3 regions of the Viridibacillus sp. d25.2 genome follow, and region 1 is predicted to be linked to each of the others. Evidence: a T-box and tRNA genes for the amino acid it is inferred to sense, from the RefSeq annotation. Region 1 holds a T-box; the other regions hold tRNA genes.
What was found. A T-box is a leader RNA that pairs with one kind of tRNA and senses whether it is charged. The one in region 1 lies ahead of metG (methionine--tRNA ligase), so its partner is inferred to be a tRNA-Met.
Positions count from the first base shown of each region.

Region 2: it has a tRNA-Met gene. The T-box ahead of metG (methionine--tRNA ligase) is inferred to sense a tRNA for this amino acid. The anticodon was not compared.
Region 3: it has a tRNA-Met gene. The T-box ahead of metG (methionine--tRNA ligase) is inferred to sense a tRNA for this amino acid. The anticodon was not compared.

Region 1 covers NZ_CM196652.1:1,776,698-1,783,299, forward strand. The annotation lists gene cspC (cold shock protein CspC) at 1-140, shown strand, start outside; gene ACZLO7_RS08970 (endonuclease Q family protein) at 439-1,611, shown strand; gene metG (methionine--tRNA ligase) at 1,673-3,316, opposite strand; T-box leader at 3,364-3,618, opposite strand; partial or broken gene ACZLO7_RS08980 (multidrug ABC transporter ATP-binding protein) at 3,728-3,949, shown strand; gene ACZLO7_RS08985 (dynamin family protein) at 4,224-6,095, shown strand; gene ACZLO7_RS08990 (hypothetical protein) at 6,300-6,575, shown strand.
Region 2 covers NZ_CM196652.1:1,089,850-1,096,451, forward strand. The annotation lists rRNA gene ACZLO7_RS05340 (23S ribosomal RNA) at 1-1,521, shown strand, start outside; rRNA gene rrf (5S ribosomal RNA) at 1,655-1,770, shown strand; tRNA gene ACZLO7_RS05350 (tRNA-Val) at 1,780-1,855, shown strand; tRNA gene ACZLO7_RS05355 (tRNA-Thr) at 1,871-1,946, shown strand; tRNA gene ACZLO7_RS05360 (tRNA-Lys) at 1,959-2,034, shown strand; tRNA gene ACZLO7_RS05365 (tRNA-Leu) at 2,054-2,138, shown strand; tRNA gene ACZLO7_RS05370 (tRNA-Gly) at 2,164-2,238, shown strand; tRNA gene ACZLO7_RS05375 (tRNA-Leu) at 2,245-2,333, shown strand; tRNA gene ACZLO7_RS05380 (tRNA-Arg) at 2,363-2,439, shown strand; tRNA gene ACZLO7_RS05385 (tRNA-Pro) at 2,444-2,520, shown strand; tRNA gene ACZLO7_RS05390 (tRNA-Ala) at 2,539-2,614, shown strand; tRNA gene ACZLO7_RS05395 (tRNA-Met) at 2,651-2,724, shown strand; tRNA gene ACZLO7_RS05400 (tRNA-Ile) at 2,741-2,817, shown strand; tRNA gene ACZLO7_RS05405 (tRNA-Ser) at 2,841-2,933, shown strand; tRNA gene ACZLO7_RS05410 (tRNA-Met) at 2,965-3,041, shown strand; tRNA gene ACZLO7_RS05415 (tRNA-Asp) at 3,045-3,121, shown strand; tRNA gene ACZLO7_RS05420 (tRNA-Phe) at 3,153-3,228, shown strand; tRNA gene ACZLO7_RS05425 (tRNA-Gly) at 3,233-3,306, shown strand; tRNA gene ACZLO7_RS05430 (tRNA-Ile) at 3,314-3,390, shown strand; tRNA gene ACZLO7_RS05435 (tRNA-Asn) at 3,401-3,475, shown strand; tRNA gene ACZLO7_RS05440 (tRNA-Ser) at 3,481-3,571, shown strand; tRNA gene ACZLO7_RS05445 (tRNA-Glu) at 3,576-3,647, shown strand; gene ACZLO7_RS05450 (MerR family transcriptional regulator) at 4,142-4,903, shown strand; gene ACZLO7_RS05455 (TraR/DksA C4-type zinc finger protein) at 4,998-5,489, shown strand; gene ACZLO7_RS05460 (MFS transporter) at 5,716-6,602, shown strand, end outside.
Region 3 covers NZ_CM196652.1:791,461-798,062, forward strand. The annotation lists rRNA gene ACZLO7_RS03905 (23S ribosomal RNA) at 1-2,450, shown strand, start outside; rRNA gene rrf (5S ribosomal RNA) at 2,587-2,702, shown strand; tRNA gene ACZLO7_RS03915 (tRNA-Asn) at 2,714-2,788, shown strand; tRNA gene ACZLO7_RS03920 (tRNA-Ser) at 2,794-2,885, shown strand; tRNA gene ACZLO7_RS03925 (tRNA-Glu) at 2,908-2,982, shown strand; tRNA gene ACZLO7_RS03930 (tRNA-Val) at 2,998-3,073, shown strand; tRNA gene ACZLO7_RS03935 (tRNA-Met) at 3,096-3,172, shown strand; tRNA gene ACZLO7_RS03940 (tRNA-Asp) at 3,176-3,252, shown strand; tRNA gene ACZLO7_RS03945 (tRNA-Phe) at 3,282-3,357, shown strand; tRNA gene ACZLO7_RS03950 (tRNA-Thr) at 3,365-3,440, shown strand; tRNA gene ACZLO7_RS03955 (tRNA-Tyr) at 3,450-3,533, shown strand; tRNA gene ACZLO7_RS03960 (tRNA-Trp) at 3,546-3,619, shown strand; tRNA gene ACZLO7_RS03965 (tRNA-His) at 3,636-3,711, shown strand; tRNA gene ACZLO7_RS03970 (tRNA-His) at 3,759-3,834, shown strand; tRNA gene ACZLO7_RS03975 (tRNA-Gln) at 3,841-3,912, shown strand; tRNA gene ACZLO7_RS03980 (tRNA-Gly) at 3,921-3,995, shown strand; tRNA gene ACZLO7_RS03985 (tRNA-Cys) at 4,008-4,081, shown strand; tRNA gene ACZLO7_RS03990 (tRNA-Leu) at 4,124-4,205, shown strand; gene ACZLO7_RS03995 (DUF2785 domain-containing protein) at 4,752-5,573, opposite strand; gene ACZLO7_RS04000 (condensation domain-containing protein) at 5,888-6,154, shown strand; one part of gene ACZLO7_RS04005 (IS3 family transposase) at 6,266-6,545, shown strand; one part of gene ACZLO7_RS04005 (IS3 family transposase) at 6,545-6,602, shown strand, end outside.

The DNA.
Region 1 (6,602 bases):
AAAACGGAGATGACGTATTCGTACACTTCTCAGCAATCCAAAGTGAAGGATTCAAATCTTTAGACGAAGGTCAAAAAGTTACTTTCGACGTTGAGCAAGGCGCTCGTGGCGCTCAAGCTGCTAACGTTCAAAAAGCTTAATTTGAACTAGCTGTCGAAAAACCGACTCTCTTTTGAGAGTCGGTTTTTTATTGTCTTTTTTATTTTCCATAGTGTGGCGAACAATGGTGCATTTACTAGATAGCTCATAAACTGATATTGCGAGGCTTAGAGCATTAATAATTGCTTCAACACGTTTAGGTATAATACTTTGAAGAAAAGTGAAACATAAGATTAGAGTGATATAGTGAAACATCTTATATATTCATTCTTTTAACTTCTGCAATCGAACTATTTCAACTTCAAATTGAAAAAAATAATTATGAAGGTGTTGAAAAAAGTGAAGGAAATTTACGCAGATTTACATATTCATATTGGTCGTACCAAAAGTGGTAGGCCGGTTAAAATTACAGGTAGTAAGAGATTAACTTTAAGACGCATTTTAGAAGCAGCGAGTGATCGGAAAGGCATTGACCTAGTAGGTATTATAGATTGCCATTCACCTGAGGTTATCGAAGAAATTGAAGAGATGATACAAAATGGCGAGATGGTGGAACTTGTTGATGGAGGGTTACAGTTCGGGCAATCTACTTTGATACTTGGTTCTGAAATTGAAATTTACGACGAGAATTGTCATGGACCAATTCATGTTCTTGCTTATTTTCCTACTATTGAAATTATGAAAACTTTTTCAATGTGGATGAGTGGCTATGTGAAGAATATCAATTTAAGCTCTCAACGTATTTACTGCGATGGTATTACACTCCAAAAGAAAGTGCGTTCACTTGGAGGTTTATTTATTCCTGCACATGTTTTTACCCCTTTTAAAAGCTTATATGGTAAAGGTGTTTTGTCTAGTTTAAGTGAGGTGTTTGATCCAGCGATAATCGACGGTATTGAGCTTGGTTTAAGCTCCGATACGTATATGGTAAGAGGCATTAAAGAGTTAGAACAATATACCTTCTTAACGAATTCAGATGCCCATTCAGTAGGTAAAATTGCAAGGGAATATCAAAAGGTAAGACTTGATCATGCAAGTTTTGCTGAATTACAAAAAGCGCTTCAAGAAAAAGATGGACGTGCTATCGTCGCTAATTACGGCTTAAATCCATTACTTGGTAAATACTATCAAACGGTTTGTGCTGGATGTGCTGCAAAAGTAGATGAGGGCTTAGCTGAATGCCCATTATGTCACAAACATAATATTATTAAAGGTGTTGCCACGAGAATTAAAGAACTATCTGAGAGCGAGGAGAGTGTACGACAAAGGCCTCCATATATTCATCAAGTTCCACTAGATTTTATACCAGGGCTCGGACCGAAATCGCTAGAACGATTGCTTCTTGCTGTTGGGACAGAAATGAACATACTGCATAAAGCTAGCTACAAAGAACTAAAAGCAGTCGTGCCCGATAAATTAGTTCGTTATATCGATCAGTCCCGTAAAGGGGAGTTATTAATAGAAGTTGGTGGTGGTGGCAAGTATGGTAAGGTACAAAAAGAAGAATCTTAATTATTTTTAGTGTAAAAAGCTTTCAACGAATGGATTAGCCATTTATCGAAAGCTTTTTCGTTTATCTATCTGCGTTGCTTTGGCTTAGAAGATGTTGATATTCTTCATCGATTAGCGCAATGTCCAATCGCTCAAATAACGGTTCTACAGATTGAACGGATGTTGGCAATTCAACTATTTCATGCCATGAGATTTCTGTAATTCCAAGCATGTTGTGAATCTTCTTTGTTGAAAATGGTATGAATGGTTCTAGTAATTGCGATAAATTCGCAATGATATAGACACATGTTGCAAGCGTATTTGCACAACCGATGTCATCATCCTTTACCTGTAACCATGGTTGCTGCTCATCAAAATATTTGTTAGCCGAGCGGATGTAAGAAAAGATGTCTTCCAGAGGTGCTTTAAAATGACCTTGTTCAATCGCAATACCTACCACATTATAGAGCTTTTGCGTGTGAAGTTTGATGGAATCATTAAGAATGCCTTTTGGAATTTGTTTATCGAATGATTTTTCGATAAATTTTAATGTTCTGTTCACAAAATTTCCATACGCCCCTAAAAGTTCGCTATTATGGCTATAAATAAATTCACGCCAAGAAAAGTCTGTATCACGGTTTTCAGGTGCATTAATTGTCAAGAAATAACGAATTGTATCTGCATCATATTTTTCAATAATATAAGGTATCCATACTGCCCAGTTTAGACTTGTAGAGAGTTTTCGTTTCTCAAGTGTTAAGTATTCATTTGACACGATATGAGTAGGGAGGGCTGGGCTATTAAGCCCTATCAAAATACCAGGCCAAATAATTGTGTGAAAGGGAATATTATCTTTGCCGTGAACGTAATAAGAGATGGTGTCACTATTCCAGAAATTTTGAACGTTTTCCTGATGTTGTTTTGCCCATTCTAAACTGGCTGTATAATATCCCGACACTGCCTCAATCCATACATATATTTTCTTGCCGTCAAACCCGTCTATTGGTACATCGATTCCATTAGGTAAATCTCTTGTAACGGCTCTATCGGGTACGCCCTCAGATAAGTATCGTTCAGATAAGTCGATTGCATTTTGGCGCCATGCTTTTTGTTCCTTTGCATTTTGAACATAGTGTTCTAAAGCGTTTTGCAACTTGCTAAATGCAAAGTAAAAATGTTCAGTTTCTTTTACGATGGGTTGATTTCCGCATATTTTACATCTTCTATCGATTAAATCAAGTGGATCTAATATAGTTGAGCAATGATCACATTGATCACCGCGAGCCTTACTACCGCAAACTGGACAGATTCCTTCTACAAAACGGTCCGGAAGAAATTGCTGATCATGTTCACAGTACGTTTGTTCAATTGTCTTTTTATACAAAAAGTCGGAATCTAGTAGGTCCAGGAAGATACTCTTAACGGTTTGATGATGATGTTCAGCATCCGTACGCGTATATAAATCGTAAGTGAAACCGAGTTTATTAAAACAAGTAGTAAATTCTTCGTGATATCGATTTGCAATTTCTTTTACGGTAACACCTTCTTGATTTGCTCGGATAGAAATAGGTGTCCCATTACAATCGCTACCAGATACATAAAGGACTTTTTCTTTCTTTAATCGATAATATCTAGCCAAAATATCTCCTGGTAATAATGCAGCAATATGCCCTAAATGCAATGATCCATTAGCATAAGGCCAAGCTCCTCCAATAACAATGCTCATTTAATTTCCCTCCTAAAATAAAAAAACTCGCCCCAATCAAATTAATTGATCAGGACGAGGATATATACTCGTGTTACCACCTTCATTTGCAAATAGCTCACACTATTTGCCTTCATCAGTACACCATTTAAGGGATACAGCTGCTGTTATAACGAGTGCCTTTCTCGTCGTAGCCTACTAAATAAATCGTTCGGTACGAAGCTCAGAGGTCATTTTCGAATAGTTAAGTTCACTTCATTCCCACCGACAGAAGTTCTCTAGGCAACTTAATTTACTCTACTTTTCCTCATCAACGCGTATTTCTATATGTTGAAAAGAATTATAAAGCACTATTAATGGAAAAGCAAGTATATGTCAAATGGACAAAGTTATTTCGTTTCAAGCAAAAGTAGAGGAGACAATTGAAATAAACAAACTGACGTGCAAATTCAGAAAGGCTAAAACATTTAATGATTGGTCGGACGAGTTTTGTTATAGCACACCGTTTAAAAACGATCGAAAATGCCGATAAAATACTTGTTATTAAAGACGGAGAAATAATAGAGCGTGGCAATCGATAAAGAATTCATAGAGCAACAAGGATTTTATTCTGAATTACAAAGGAAATTAGATATTCTCTCAACATCATCTTGAGTGGAAATGAATGATTATGGTTATTAGTACCTATAATCATTCATTTTCTATATAGAGTAAATGAATAATATGATATTTTTGATAAAAATAGTTAAAAATTAATATTTAGGTCATGAATATACTATAAAATGCTTCGGTTCTCTGTTCAATAGTCTTGGGTTTAGCGGTGTGTGGACGATGTTTTGCCCTATTTTTTATTGATTTTGTTTTCTTTAATTATAACGATATAATTTTGCTGTATAATTAGTACTATTAGAAATGGGGTTTGGTTAATGTGGAAAAGGACCTAAAAAATATACATCATCTAGAAGGATCACCGCTTATTCGTTGGAACAAAAATGAACCTAATGAGTTTTTGCAACAATTCATAGCTAAGCTAAAAAGTTTGAATAGGATTCTTTCTACGAATACATATGTTAAAGGAACCAATAAAGTGCTTGAGCGAATTATAGAAGATGCTCAAAATCAAACAATTATTTTACTTATAGGAATGACTGGATCAGGCAAAACAAGTCTAGTAAATGCACTTCTTAAAAGAACCGTATTACCGTCGAAAATGGCAAGGGCTACAGCTGTCAACACAATGATTCGATACGGTCAATTAGAAGAAGTTAAGGCTTATTTTCTTGATGGTCAAATTGCTAGTTTTGACCTTGATAAAGTGGAGCTATTTACGACATCTGATACGTTTAGTGCGGAAATCCTACGTGAAAATCTAGATTATATAGAGGTTTATGTGAATAACGATTTATTAAAAAAGGTTACCTTAATTGATACAATACCTCTAGAGCCTAATAACGAGGAATCAGCATATGTTAAAGAGTCCATCTTAAACCGTGCGGATGATTTGTATTGGATATTCCACTGTGATACTAAGCCTACACAAAGCGAGTTAAAACTACTTGGAAAATTACAAGAGCGAAAAAACAAACCCCTTGCCATCATTAATGCAATTGATATTCATGAATCGGCGTACGATCAATTTACTGCGGAACAAAGTGAAATGTTGTCACAATATTTCCGTAAGATGATAGGAATCTCTGTGAAGAATGCTGAAGAGGCAGTTTCGGTCGATGAAGAGAAATGGCAACAAAGTCAGTTCGAAATTCTATTACAAGAAATCGAGAAATCACATGCTAGCCAATCAGACCATGTTTATTTAATAATGGATCGTTTTATAAAATGGCTAAAGAGGTTCAAAACAGAAGTCGAGTTAATTCCGCAAAGAGAACCCTATCTATCTGCTTATAACCTATTAGAAGAGTACCAATTAGGAAAACAAACGGAATCTGCTCGAGAAAAAGATGAATATCAAAAGTTGAATACGTATGAAAGAGAGTATCGTCAAGCTAGTCTTGTCTTTAAAGACGTGCAAACGCTTTATCAGTTATTACAAGTGATTTCTAACAATCAGCATTTTAAAACTTTCGATGTTATGGTCTTTGTCGAGTATGCAAACGACTATCTAAAGGCTGTTAGAGAATATCGTACAATGCTTCAAAGGTACAAGAAGGAGTTTAACCATAGCGCTAATCATCAGCGACATATAACGAGTAAACGTGGGTTGAAAACAAAGTTTAATAGTGAGCAACAAAGTGAACAATCGAGTAAGTTGACTCAACCACTTCAGGCATTACATAAGACAATTGATCAACAATACAACAAAATTCTTGAATTGGAAACTCAGCTTTTCAACGAATATGAAAAAATAAATCAGCAATTGAACAATATTGCGAGTAGCCATCTCGCTAGAATTTTAAAAAAGGTCAGTTTAATCAGTACAGAACGAAAGAAAAAGAAACAACAGTTGGAAAAAGCAATAAAACAGTTAAATAGTTTTAATAATATTTTAGAAGCAAAAGAATTTGTGGAGACATTTGTAGAACAGCTCATTGAACAAAAGGATCTTATAGTGACAAAAAAGGAACGTCTCTCACTGATAGAAACATTAGTGAAGATTAAAAGCATAAGATTATCACATCAAACGCTAATTGCTAGTACACAAATCGAAGATCAAAATGACAACATATCTACAGCTCAATCCAACATTGCTACACAATATAAATTGCAACGGCTAACAATGACAATAGATGATATGAAATCAGAAATTGAAGAACCACCAATATTTAGTGAAATAACAGAATGATAAAGCAGAAGATACTTATCCCAGTAGTAGATGGGCATGAGTATCTTTTTTTATTTACTTAGTTATATTATACAAAGCTTATTTAAACCGAAGGAATCTTTATTCATCTGGCAATGTTAAAACTGACATATAGTAATGTGAAACTTTAGCTTAATTACAACGTAAATAAAATACTGTAGTGTAAAATAATAGGGGGTTCAATTGATGTCCATTATTCTTGATGCATTAAACTTAGTAATTTATTTACCATTTTTTAAACCAGATGAAGAAGATATTTCAAAAAATATCGAAGCATTAAAAAAACAAAATTGGTATCTGTCTTTATTGGAAGATGCCGAATTGAAGAGATTAATTGTACATGATAAAGATGTTAGACAAATAATTGGTCGATTTAATTACGAGAAATTAAGTCAAAAGTGTTATCAAATCAAGTGTCAACATACAATTGAAGAAGCTTTAAAAGAAAAAATAGTAGCATAAAATAAAGACTGTTCACCAGCTTGTTTG
Region 2 (6,602 bases), 690 kb from region 1:
TAGGCGTAGGCGATGGACAACAGGTTGATATTCCTGTACCACCTATTTACCATTTGAGCAATGGGGGGACGCAGTAGGATAGGGTAAGCATGCTGTTGGTTATGCATGTTCAAGCAGTGAGGCGTGAAATGAGGCAAATCCCATTTCTATAACGTTGAGCTGTGATGACGAGGACGTATGTCCGGAGTTCCTGATTTCACACTGCCAAGAAAAGCCTCTAGCGAGGTAAAAGGTGCCCGTACCGCAAACCGACACAGGTAGTCGAGGAGAGAATCCTAAGGTGTGCGAGAGAACTCTCGTTAAGGAACTCGGCAAAATGACCCCGTAACTTCGGGAGAAGGGGTGCTCTAGTAGGGTGAAAGCCCGAGAGAGCCGCAGTGAATAGGCCCAGGCGACTGTTTAGCAAAAACACAGGTCTCTGCAAAACCGTAAGGTGACGTATAGGGGCTGACGCCTGCCCGGTGCTGGAAGGTTAAGAGGAGTGCTTAGCGCAAGCGAAGGTGCGAATTGAAGCCCCAGTAAACGGCGGCCGTAACTATAACGGTCCTAAGGTAGCGAAATTCCTTGTCGGGTAAGTTCCGACCCGCACGAAAGGCGTAACGATCTGGGCACTGTCTCAACGAGAGACTCGGTGAAATTATAGTACCTGTGAAGATGCAGGTTACCCGCGACAGGACGGAAAGACCCCGTGGAGCTTTACTGTAGCCTGATATTGAATTTTGATACAGCTTGTACAGGATAGGTAGGAGCCAGAGATTCCGGAGCGCTAGCTTCGGAGGAGGCGTTGGTGGGATACTACCCTAGCTGTATTGAACTTCTAACCCATGCCCCTTAGCGGGGTAGGAGACAGTGTCAGGCGGGCAGTTTGACTGGGGCGGTCGCCTCCTAAAGAGTAACGGAGGCGCCCAAAGGTTCCCTCAGAATGGTTGGAAATCATTCGTAGAGTGTAAAGGCATAAGGGAGCTTGACTGCGAGACCTACAAGTCGAGCAGGGTCGAAAGACGGGCTTAGTGATCCGGTGGTTCCGCATGGAAGGGCCATCGCTCAACGGATAAAAGCTACCCCGGGGATAACAGGCTTATCTCCCCCAAGAGTCCACATCGACGGGGAGGTTTGGCACCTCGATGTCGGCTCATCGCATCCTGGGGCTGTAGTCGGTCCCAAGGGTTGGGCTGTTCGCCCATTAAAGCGGTACGCGAGCTGGGTTCAGAACGTCGTGAGACAGTTCGGTCCCTATCCGTCGTGGGCGTAGGAAATTTGAGAGGAGCTGTCCTTAGTACGAGAGGACCGGGATGGACACACCGCTGGTGTACCAGTTGTTCTGCCAAGGGCATCGCTGGGTAGCTATGTGTGGACGGGATAAGTGCTGAAAGCATCTAAGCATGAAGCCCCCCTCAAGATGAGATTTCCCATTACGCAAGTAAGTAAGATCCCTCAAAGACGATGAGGTAGATAGGTTCGAGGTGGAAGTGTGGCGACATACGGAGCTGACGAATACTAATAGATCGAGGACTTAACCAAATTTACTTAACAAACTTCAATGTAATTTATCCAGTTTTGAGAGAACAAGAAAAAAACTTTTCTAAAATAGCAAAAAAACACTTGCTAATCTTTAAAAAAGATGATATAATAATTCTTGTCCTTAAGAAAATAGTCTAGTGACGATGGCAAAGAGGTCACACCCGTTCCCATGCCGAACACGGAAGTTAAGCTCTTTAGCGCCGATGGTAGTTGGGGGTTTCCCCCTGTGAGAGTAGGACGTTGCTAGGCGGACAATATGGAGGATTAGCTCAGCTGGGAGAGCACCTGCCTTACAAGCAGGGGGTCGGCGGTTCGATCCCGTCATCCTCCACCATTTTTAATAAATCATGCCGGTGTAGCTCAGTTGGTAGAGCAACTGACTTGTAATCAGTAGGTCGAGGGTTCGACTCCTTTCGCCGGCACCATTCATTTCATATGAGCCATTAGCTCAGTTGGTAGAGCATCTGACTTTTAATCAGAGGGTCGTAGGTTCGAATCCTACATGGCTCACCATTTTTCAAGAAAATTATATGCGGGTGTGGCGGAACTGGCAGACGCACTAGACTTAGGATCTAGCGCCGCAAGGCGTGGGGGTTCGACTCCCTTCACCCGCACCATAATATTTAAGTTTATCAGCATATTGCGGAAGTAGTTCAGTGGTAGAACACCACCTTGCCAAGGTGGGGGTCGCGAGTTCGAACCTCGTCTTCCGCTCCAAAATATGCCGGGGTGGCGGAACTGGCAGACGCACAGGACTTAAAATCCTGCGGTAGGTGACTACCGTACCGGTTCGATTCCGGTCCTCGGCACCATCTTTTAACATAATGCACGTGATATAAATGCGCCCGTAGCTCAATTGGATAGAGCGTCTGACTACGGATCAGAAGGTTGTGGATTCGACTTCTGCCGGGCGCGCCATTAACGGGAAGTAGCTCAGCTTGGTAGAGCACTTGGTTTGGGACCAAGGGGTCGCAGGTTCGAATCCTGTCTTCCCGACCATTAATACTTTAACCCTATGGGGCCTTAGCTCAGCTGGGAGAGCGCCTGCCTTGCACGCAGGAGGTCAGCGGTTCGATCCCGCTAGGCTCCACCAATTTATTATTACAATCAATAAATTAAATATCATCATGGCGGCGTAGCTCAGCTGGCTAGAGCGTACGGTTCATACCCGTGAGGTCGGGGGTTCGATCCCCTCTGCCGCCATACTAACCAAACTAAAGGACCTTTAGCTCAGTTGGTTAGAGCAGACGGCTCATAACCGTCCGGTCGCAGGTTCGAGTCCTGCAAGGTCCACCATCTACACAACATCATATTTTTTTGGAGGAATACCCAAGTCTGGCTGAAGGGATCGGTCTTGAAAACCGACAGGCGGGTCATACCGCGCGGGGGTTCGAATCCCTCTTCCTCCTCCATTTTTAAAAATTAATTTCATAATATCATTATCGCGGGGTGGAGCAGTTCGGTAGCTCGTCGGGCTCATAACCCGAAGGTCACAGGTTCAAATCCTGTCCCCGCAACCAAATGGTCCGGTAGTTCAGTTGGTTAGAATGCCTGCCTGTCACGCAGGAGGTCGCGGGTTCGAGTCCCGTCCGGACCGCCATTTTTTAAAAAAATATTTCATTAATCATCATGGGTCAGTAGCTCAGTTGGTAGAGCATTAGATTGAAGCTCTAAGTGTCGGCGGTTCGATTCCGTCCTGACCCACCATGATGCGGGTGTAGTTTAGTGGTAAAACCACAGCCTTCCAAGCTGTTGTCGAGAGTTCGATTCTCTTCACCCGCTCCAATTTTATGGGCCTATAGCTCAGCTGGTTAGAGCGCACGCCTGATAAGCGTGAGGTCGATGGTTCGAGTCCATTTAGGCCCACCATTAAAATTATTCCGAAGTAGCTCAGTGGTAGAGCATCCGGCTGTTAACCGGACGGTCGTAGGTTCGAGTCCTACCTTCGGAGCCATATATGGGGAAGTACTCAAGTGGCTGAAGAGGCGCCCCTGCTAAGGGTGTAGGTCGCGTAAGCGGCGCGAGGGTTCAAATCCCTCCTTCTCCGCCATATAGGCCCCTTGGTCAAGCGGTTAAGACACCGCCCTTTCACGGCGGTAACACGGGTTCGAATCCCGTAGGGGTCATACTTTGAAAAACCTTTAGAATCATATTTGATTCTAAAGGTTTTTTTGTGTTTAGAAGTAAGATTAATAGGCGTTAGTTATATATTATTTAACATCTTTCAGCAGAAGTCTCCCACCTCTATAGGTGGTGAGATGAATGCGGATTTAAGCTGCTTTTCAGCGGGTGTCCAAACACCCGCTGAAAGAAGTTAAAGCCTCCGGCGGATGTCATGGAATCGGAAAGGAGTTCTTTGTGCAAGCACAGCCGATTCCGGACGCAATTATGCCGAGGCATAATTGATTGAGCAATTTAAGAATGAAATAATGCAATTGTTGTAAACTACGAAAAAGAAAATAGCAGTAAATTTACAATTGGATAAAATGAAAAATTTCATAAATATATGAAGAGAAAATCTAAGTAATCGCTGTTTGCTGATACTTAGATTTTTTTATTTAGTAACTGTTGACCTTAACGTTACGTCAAACTATATAGTAAAGATATGGGGGGAATTGAGATGGAAATGACGATTCAAAAACTTGCTCAGCTTTCTGGAGTGAGTACTAGAACTTTGCGTTATTATGATGATATTGGATTGTTAAAGCCTGCTCGTATAAATTCTTCAGGCTATCGTATATATGGTCAAGAAGAGATTGATTTGTTACAGCAGATTTTATTTTATCGTGAATTAGGTTTTAAATTAGAAGTAATAAAAGAGATGGTAACTGCCAAGGACTTTGACTATAAGAACGCTTTAATGGAGCATTACAAAGCATTAATGGAGAAGCGCCAACAATTGGATGTCATGATTACAACAGTAACTAAAACGATCAGTGCAATGAATGGAGGAATTCAAATGTCAAATGAAGAAAAATTTGAAGGTTTAAAGGAAAAGATGATTATAGATAATGAAAAACAATATGGCCAAGAGATACGGCGAAATTATGGAGATACTACAGTTGATGCTTCAAATAAAAAAGTGAAGCATATGACGGAACAGCAATATGAAGAAGTGCAAGCATTAGAGCAAGAAGTGATGAATTTACTAAAACAAGCAATGCAAACTGGTCGACCTGATAGTAATGTAGCTCAGCGTGCTGCCGAGACACATAAGCGATGGTTAATGTATTATTGGCCAAAGTATAGTAAAGAGGCACATGCAGGACTTGCAGAAATGTATATAGCAGATGAACGATTTACGAGCTATTATGACAAAGAGCAAACAGGAACAGCGCAACTCTTAAGAGATGCTATATTAATATATACTCAAAATGAATAATTAGGGTGCTGCAAAAAGCAGCACTCTTTTTTTATGTTTGATTTAAAAAATATAGGAAATAATAATAAATAGGTTATATCAATGGAGGAATTAAATGACAAACACAAAATATGAAAGTTTAAAAAATCAAATGGTAGATGAATTATATGTGTTGCAGGGAAGAAAATATACACATGAGCTTCCAGAATCAACGGAGTTATCCAATTATGATAATCATCCTGCAGACCAAGCAACAGAATTAACAGATCAAGTAACTGAAATGGCAATAGAAGACCATAACGATGAACAAATTGAAAAGCTTCAAGCAGCGTTACAGTCAATAGAAGATGGCTCTTATGGGAAATGTACTGTATGTGGAGAAAATATTCCACACGGTCGATTAGAAGTTATGCCTACAGCTCTAACATGTGTAGATCATGCACCAGAAAATAAGGTGCCGAAAGATAGACCCGTTGAAGAAGAGGTACTGAACGCTTCTACGGAACAGCCTGTTAATGAATCAAGAGCAATCGTTGATTATGAAGACAGCTTCCAAGAAGTAGAGTCTTATGGTTCCTCAGATTCACCAGCTGATCAAATTGAATAAAGTTATGATGGAACTGTAGTGATACAGTTCTTTTTTTTGTACTTAGGGATTTGACAGAAATATGGATATCAGAAAAATTTCGGAGCAGTTTATTAATATTATATATACATAATTGGTAATATAAAATGTAAAATGGAAATAAATAGTTTTTTATAGTGAATAAAGTAAATACAGAAAGAAGGCAGTTTCATCATTTGATTAACAACAAAGGGGTGTTGATATAGGGATGTGGAAAAAATATTCTCTATTACTTAGCGGTATTGGCGTTTCATTCTTCGGTAATTGGATTTATTTAATCGCCTTGAATGTATTAGTGCTTGATATGACGAACTCAGCTGCAGCAGTCGCAGGTATTTATATTGTGGGGCCTGTTGCAAAATTACTGACTAATTTCTTTGCAGGCTCCATTATTGATAGGCAGAATAAGAGAAGATTAATGATACTTTCAGATGTGATACGTGGCTTACTTGTATTACTTGTTCCTTTTATGGGATCAATATGGACTGTCTATGCCATATTGTTTATAGCGAATATGGCAAGTTCGTTTTTTGGGCCAAGTTCGACCTTTTATATTACTAAATTTGTAGAGGAAAAAGATCGTCGACGATTTAATTCAATCATGAGTATGTTGAATTCAGGTTCTTTTTTAATAGGGCCAGCTCTTGCAGGAATACTAATTGCAACAGTTGGTACGACCATATGTGTTGTGATTAATGCAATTACATTCTTCTTGTGTGCGGTTTGTATTTATCTATTACCAAATGTCGAAATTGAAACTACAATAAAGCGAGAACCAATTACGTTGAAAATGATAATGGCGGATTGGCAAGTGGTTAAGCTATATATAAAACAAGATCATTATTTTATAAAAATATATTTATTATTTCAGGTTGCCTTAATGATTGCTTTTTCTCTAGATTCACAGGAGGTAACGTTTATTAAACAGAACTTGGGATTATCTAATAAAATGTACGGAATGATTGTCAGTATTACAGGAATAGGCTCAATTATTGGAGCATCTGTATCAGCAATGCTAGTGAAAAAAATATCATTACAAACCTACTTTGCAATAGGAATGTTAATGACAACAGTTGGTTATTTATTATTTTATAG
Region 3 (6,602 bases), 990 kb from region 1:
ACCTAGTGACCGATAGTGAACCAGTACCGTGAGGGAAAGGTGAAAAGCACCCCGGAAGGGGAGTGAAATAGATCCTGAAACCATGTGCCTACAAGTAGTTAGAGCCCGTTAATGGGTGATAGCGTGCCTTTTGTAGAATGAACCGGCGAGTTACGATTACATGCGAGGTTAAGTTTTAGAAGACGGAGCCGTAGCGAAAGCGAGTCTGAATAGGGCGAATGAGTATGTGGTTGTAGACCCGAAACCAGGTGATCTACCCATGTCCAGGGTGAAGGTAAGGTAACACTTACTGGAGGCCCGAACCCACGTACGTTGAAAAGTGCGGGGATGAGGTGTGGGTAGCGGAGAAATTCCAATCGAACCTGGAGATAGCTGGTTCTCTCCGAAATAGCTTTAGGGCTAGCCTCGTGATAGAGAATCCTGGAGGTAGAGCACTGTTTGAACTAGGGGTCCATCCCGGATTACCGAATTCAGACAAACTCCGAATGCCAGTGATTTATGCACGGGAGTCAGACTGCGAGTGATAAGATCCGTAGTCAAAAGGGAAACAGCCCAGACCACCAGCTAAGGTCCCAAAGTAATTGTTAAGTGGAAAAGGATGTGACGTTGCTTAGACAACCAGGATGTTGGCTCAGAAGCAGCCATCATTTAAAGAGTGCGTAATAGCTCACTGGTCGAGTGACGCTGCGCCGAAAATGTATCGGGGCTAAACAATTCACCGAAGCTGTGGATGGACATCTTAGATGTCCGTGGTAGGAGAGCGTTCTAAGTGCTGTGAAGTCAGACCGGAAGGACTGGTGGAGCGCTTAGAAGTGAGAATGCCGGTATGAGTAGCGAAAGACGGGTGAGAATCCCGTCCACCGAATGACTAAGGTTTCCTGAGGAAGGCTCGTCCGCTCAGGGTTAGTCGGGACCTAAGCCGAGGCCGATAGGCGTAGGCGATGGACAACAGGTTGATATTCCTGTACCACCTATTTACCATTTGAGCAATGGGGGGACGCAGTAGGATAGGGTAAGCATGCTGTTGGTTATGCATGTTCAAGCAGTGAGGCGTGAAATGAGGCAAATCCCATTTCTATAACGTTGAGCTGTGATGACGAGGACGTATGTCCGGAGTTCCTGATTTCACACTGCCAAGAAAAGCCTCTAGCGAGGTAAAAGGTGCCCGTACCGCAAACCGACACAGGTAGTCGAGGAGAGAATCCTAAGGTGTGCGAGAGAACTCTCGTTAAGGAACTCGGCAAAATGACCCCGTAACTTCGGGAGAAGGGGTGCTCTAGTAGGGTGAAAGCCCGAGAGAGCCGCAGTGAATAGGCCCAGGCGACTGTTTAGCAAAAACACAGGTCTCTGCAAAACCGTAAGGTGACGTATAGGGGCTGACGCCTGCCCGGTGCTGGAAGGTTAAGAGGAGTGCTTAGCGCAAGCGAAGGTGCGAATTGAAGCCCCAGTAAACGGCGGCCGTAACTATAACGGTCCTAAGGTAGCGAAATTCCTTGTCGGGTAAGTTCCGACCCGCACGAAAGGCGTAACGATCTGGGCACTGTCTCAACGAGAGACTCGGTGAAATTATAGTACCTGTGAAGATGCAGGTTACCCGCGACAGGACGGAAAGACCCCGTGGAGCTTTACTGTAGCCTGATATTGAATTTTGATACAGCTTGTACAGGATAGGTAGGAGCCAGAGATTCCGGAGCGCCAGCTTCGGAGGAGGCGTTGGTGGGATACTACCCTAGCTGTATTGAACTTCTAACCCATGCCCCTTAGCGGGGTAGGAGACAGTGTCAGGCGGGCAGTTTGACTGGGGCGGTCGCCTCCTAAAGAGTAACGGAGGCGCCCAAAGGTTCCCTCAGAATGGTTGGAAATCATTCGTAGAGTGTAAAGGCATAAGGGAGCTTGACTGCGAGACCTACAAGTCGAGCAGGGTCGAAAGACGGGCTTAGTGATCCGGTGGTTCCGCATGGAAGGGCCATCGCTCAACGGATAAAAGCTACCCCGGGGATAACAGGCTTATCTCCCCCAAGAGTCCACATCGACGGGGAGGTTTGGCACCTCGATGTCGGCTCATCGCATCCTGGGGCTGTAGTCGGTCCCAAGGGTTGGGCTGTTCGCCCATTAAAGCGGTACGCGAGCTGGGTTCAGAACGTCGTGAGACAGTTCGGTCCCTATCCGTCGTGGGCGTAGGAAATTTGAGAGGAGCTGTCCTTAGTACGAGAGGACCGGGATGGACACACCGCTGGTGTACCAGTTGTTCTGCCAAGGGCATCGCTGGGTAGCTATGTGTGGACGGGATAAGTGCTGAAAGCATCTAAGCATGAAGCCCCCCTCAAGATGAGATTTCCCATTACGCAAGTAAGTAAGATCCCTCAAAGACGATGAGGTAGATAGGTTCGAGGTGGAAGTGTGGCGACATACGGAGCTGACGAATACTAATAGATCGAGGACTTAACCAAATTTTACTTAACAAACTTCAATGTAATTTATCCAGTTTTGAGAGAATAATAAAAAACTTTTCTAAAATAGCAAAAAACACTTGCTAAAATTTAAAAAAGATGATATAATTATTCTTGTCCTTAGGTAATACAATAGTCTAGTGGCGATGGCAAAGAGGTCACACCTGTTCCCATGTCGAACACAGAAGTTAAGCTCTTTAGCGCCGATGGTAGTTGGGGGTCTCCCCCTGTGAGAGTAGGACGTTGCTAGGCGATCATATTATTCCGAAGTAGCTCAGTGGTAGAGCATCCGGCTGTTAACCGGACGGTCGTAGGTTCGAGTCCTACCTTCGGAGCCATTTTTGGAGAGCTGTCCGAGTGGCCGAAGGAGCACGGTTGGAAACCGTGTAGGCGAGTAACCTTGTCTCAAGGGTTCAAATCCCTTGCTCTCCGCCATACACATTCTCATTTATTAAATGGCCCCTTGGTCAAGCGGTTAAGACACCGCCCTTTCACGGCGGTAACACGGGTTCGAATCCCGTAGGGGTCACCATTTATAACATTATACGGAGGATTAGCTCAGCTGGGAGAGCACCTGCCTTACAAGCAGGGGGTCGGCGGTTCGATCCCGTCATCCTCCACCATTTAAATTAATAATACCATTATCGCGGGGTGGAGCAGTTCGGTAGCTCGTCGGGCTCATAACCCGAAGGTCACAGGTTCAAATCCTGTCCCCGCAACCAAATGGTCCGGTAGTTCAGTTGGTTAGAATGCCTGCCTGTCACGCAGGAGGTCGCGGGTTCGAGTCCCGTCCGGACCGCCATTTTTTAAAAAAGAATATTAAATTATTATGGGTCAGTAGCTCAGTTGGTAGAGCATTAGATTGAAGCTCTAAGTGTCGGCGGTTCGATTCCGTCCTGACCCACCATAATAATGCCGGTGTAGCTCAGTTGGTAGAGCAACTGACTTGTAATCAGTAGGTCGAGGGTTCGACTCCTTTCGCCGGCACCATGTTTTTCTGGAGGGGTAGCGAAGAGGCTAAACGCGGCGGACTGTAAATCCGCTCCTTCGGGTTCGGCGGTTCGAATCCGTCCCCCTCCACCATTTTTTTATTTTAGGGGCATAGTTTAACGGTAGAATAGAGGTCTCCAAAACCTTTGATGTGGGTTCGATTCCTACTGCCCCTGCCAATTTAATTTTATAATGGCGGTTGTGGCGAAGTGGTTAACGCACCTGATTGTGGTTCAGGCATTCGTGGGTTCGATTCCCATCAGTCGCCCCATTTAATTTTTGACAATAAAATGATTGAAATATAATAATAATATTATGGCGGTTGTGGCGAAGTGGTTAACGCACCTGATTGTGGTTCAGGCATTCGTGGGTTCGATTCCCATCAGTCGCCCCATATTATTGGGGTATAGCCAAGCGGTAAGGCAACGGATTTTGATTCCGTCATGCCCTGGTTCGAATCCAGGTACCCCAGTTAAATTTGCGGAAGTAGTTCAGTGGTAGAACACCACCTTGCCAAGGTGGGGGTCGCGAGTTCGAACCTCGTCTTCCGCTCCATTTTTTATTTACGGCGGCATAGCCAAGTGGTAAGGCACAGGTCTGCAACACCTCTACCACCGGTTCAAATCCGGTTGCCGCCTCCAATTATTTTTAAAATATCTACATATTGCATATAATAATATTATGCCGGTGTGGCGGAATTGGCAGACGCGCACGACTCAAAATCGTGTTCTTTCGAGAGTGTCGGTTCGACCCCGACCACCGGTATCTAAAGTAACTTGAAACCCTTGATATATCAGGGGTTTCTTTTTTTTGTAGAAAATTTGTAGAAAGAACATTATAGTTGATATAAAATATTTTTAAACTGTTATCGTTTCTATTTAAAGGGAGATGGTAGTATCATGGTAAATATGAAAGAAGCTGTTGAAAATCAAGAAGTTCAATGTTTAGTACACTTCACTAACGCTTTGTTCAACAATCGGGCCATTTAATTGAATAACACTTCTAAATTAAAAATAGGATTTTATGTTAGTCTTGATGTGAGTTTGTGAAACAGTGTACTTAAGCTAACGAGGCAGGTTAGTTCAATAAGAAACTTCAAAGTAATAGGTGAATTAATACTAAAATATGGTAAAACAATTAGTTGAATAGTCTGTTTTGCCATGTAGAACGGAGATCCATCTGAATCCCCGCAAATCAAATTTTCTCTGAAAAGTGTGAAGTGAAAATGTCCCCTGAGGGCTATTATTTGCCTGTTACCACATTTGAAGTGGAGACGGACAAGTGCGGGTGCTTTCCCCTCAATTTTTTTAATTAGGAATAGTATACTTTTTCTACTTTATATAATGTCTGCTCGATAGTCGAGCAGAGAACGGCATCCACTTTGTAAAATTTAACTCGAAAGTATAAACTTTTCAAAAAGTTCTTTATATTATTTTTTTGCTTAAAGGCAGGGAGAAATTCTGAATTTTTCTCCACATCACCAAAACTTTGAATCCATTGCTCTACATAAGTCTGACTAAGTATTTTTCTATTTAAAACACTAATTATGGATTTTACCATTCTCTCATCTTCCCCATCGGAGTAAATTCGATCTGTTATGGTCATCTTTTCGTAAACCAAATCGAGGATAGTTAAGAGGTCATTTTTATCCAGTTCGGAACATTGAGCCAAATCTTCTAAAGCATCTGCTGCATGGGCTATAGCATGAGCCCAGCCTTTTTCTTCGTCATACCCACGGTAATCTCGTTCTTCTTGTACATTGTAAAATACTTTCTCTTTTATCTGATGAATTTGCTCTCTTGAGAGAAATGGTGATTCTCTATGCCTTATGAAGAAGAGCGGTATGACTAGCATGGAGAAAGATCGAGTGAAGACAGAGTCTGTATTTGTTTCACCAAGCTTAAAAAGCAAATGGTTTTTATCCAAAACAACCGGTAGAAGTTGTTCTAGTTCGTTTGCTGTTAGAGAATTATCAGGAATCCAATGTGATAAGGTTGTATAAATTAGCTCATCACGTAGTTGGGCATCCAAAGAACCGATGTTATTTATCATTTCTAGTATCAACTGGAATGTATCGGGGGGTGCTTGGTACCCATTTTCTTTTATTAATATCAACTTTTCTTTTAAATTCATTTTACACGCTCCTACTAGAAATTTTCTGAACTAACTTTTTCAAGGGTTTCTACTGACTATACGGCTTCTTCCCGTACCCTTCTTCCCTTACTATAAGGTACAGATAGGATCAGAGACAATCCGCAATAGCATAATAATTTTCATGATTTTCCTTGTAAGTTAATAGTTAGATAGTCATAATTTGTATATTAAATCAAATTAATCCAAAGCGCAATAACTATGGAATTTAAATTTTGGGCGTGAAGAACATCTACTGAAGCAATAATTACAGTCGATCTAACTGAAATTCACTACAAAATAAAAGGATTGTTTACTTGATAAATAATAAAATATTAAGAAAAGAAAATATTCAGGAAATATTATCGTTGTCACCTACACAGCAAGGACTACACTTTAAATATCAGATGGATCCTAAATCGAGCGAATACATGGAACAGGTTGTCCTAAAAATTAAAGGAGATATAACTGATAAAGAGATTGAAAGAGTATGGCATCACTTGATTAGCACTTATGATGGTTTGCGTTCTATTAATAAATGGTCAGCAAGAATTAGCAGAGAGCAACATGTACTTGGATTATGATTAGTCCCAATGCAGAGTATACAAGTGGAGTGGACAGGTTACTCTAAGTTAGACAAATAAAATAAGGGCTAGTACACTTACTCTAACAATCAAAAAGGAGCGTGCTATCCGATGAGACAAAAACGCCGAACGTTTACTGCTGAATTTAAATTACAAATGGTGCAGCTTTATGAGAACGGAAAATCACGTGCAGATATTGTACGTGAATACGACTTAACGCCTTCGGCTCTAGATAGTTGGATTAAAAAGCATCAAAATACCGGTTCCTTTAAAGCAAAAGATAATCGTTCGCCTGAAGAAAACGAACTGATAGAAATGCGTAAAGAACTTCAACGTTTACGGATGGAGAATGATATTTTAAAGCAAGCCGCGCTGATCATGGGACGAAAATAGATGTGATTCGAAACAACACTCACAAATATTCGGTATCAGCAATGTGCGACGTCCT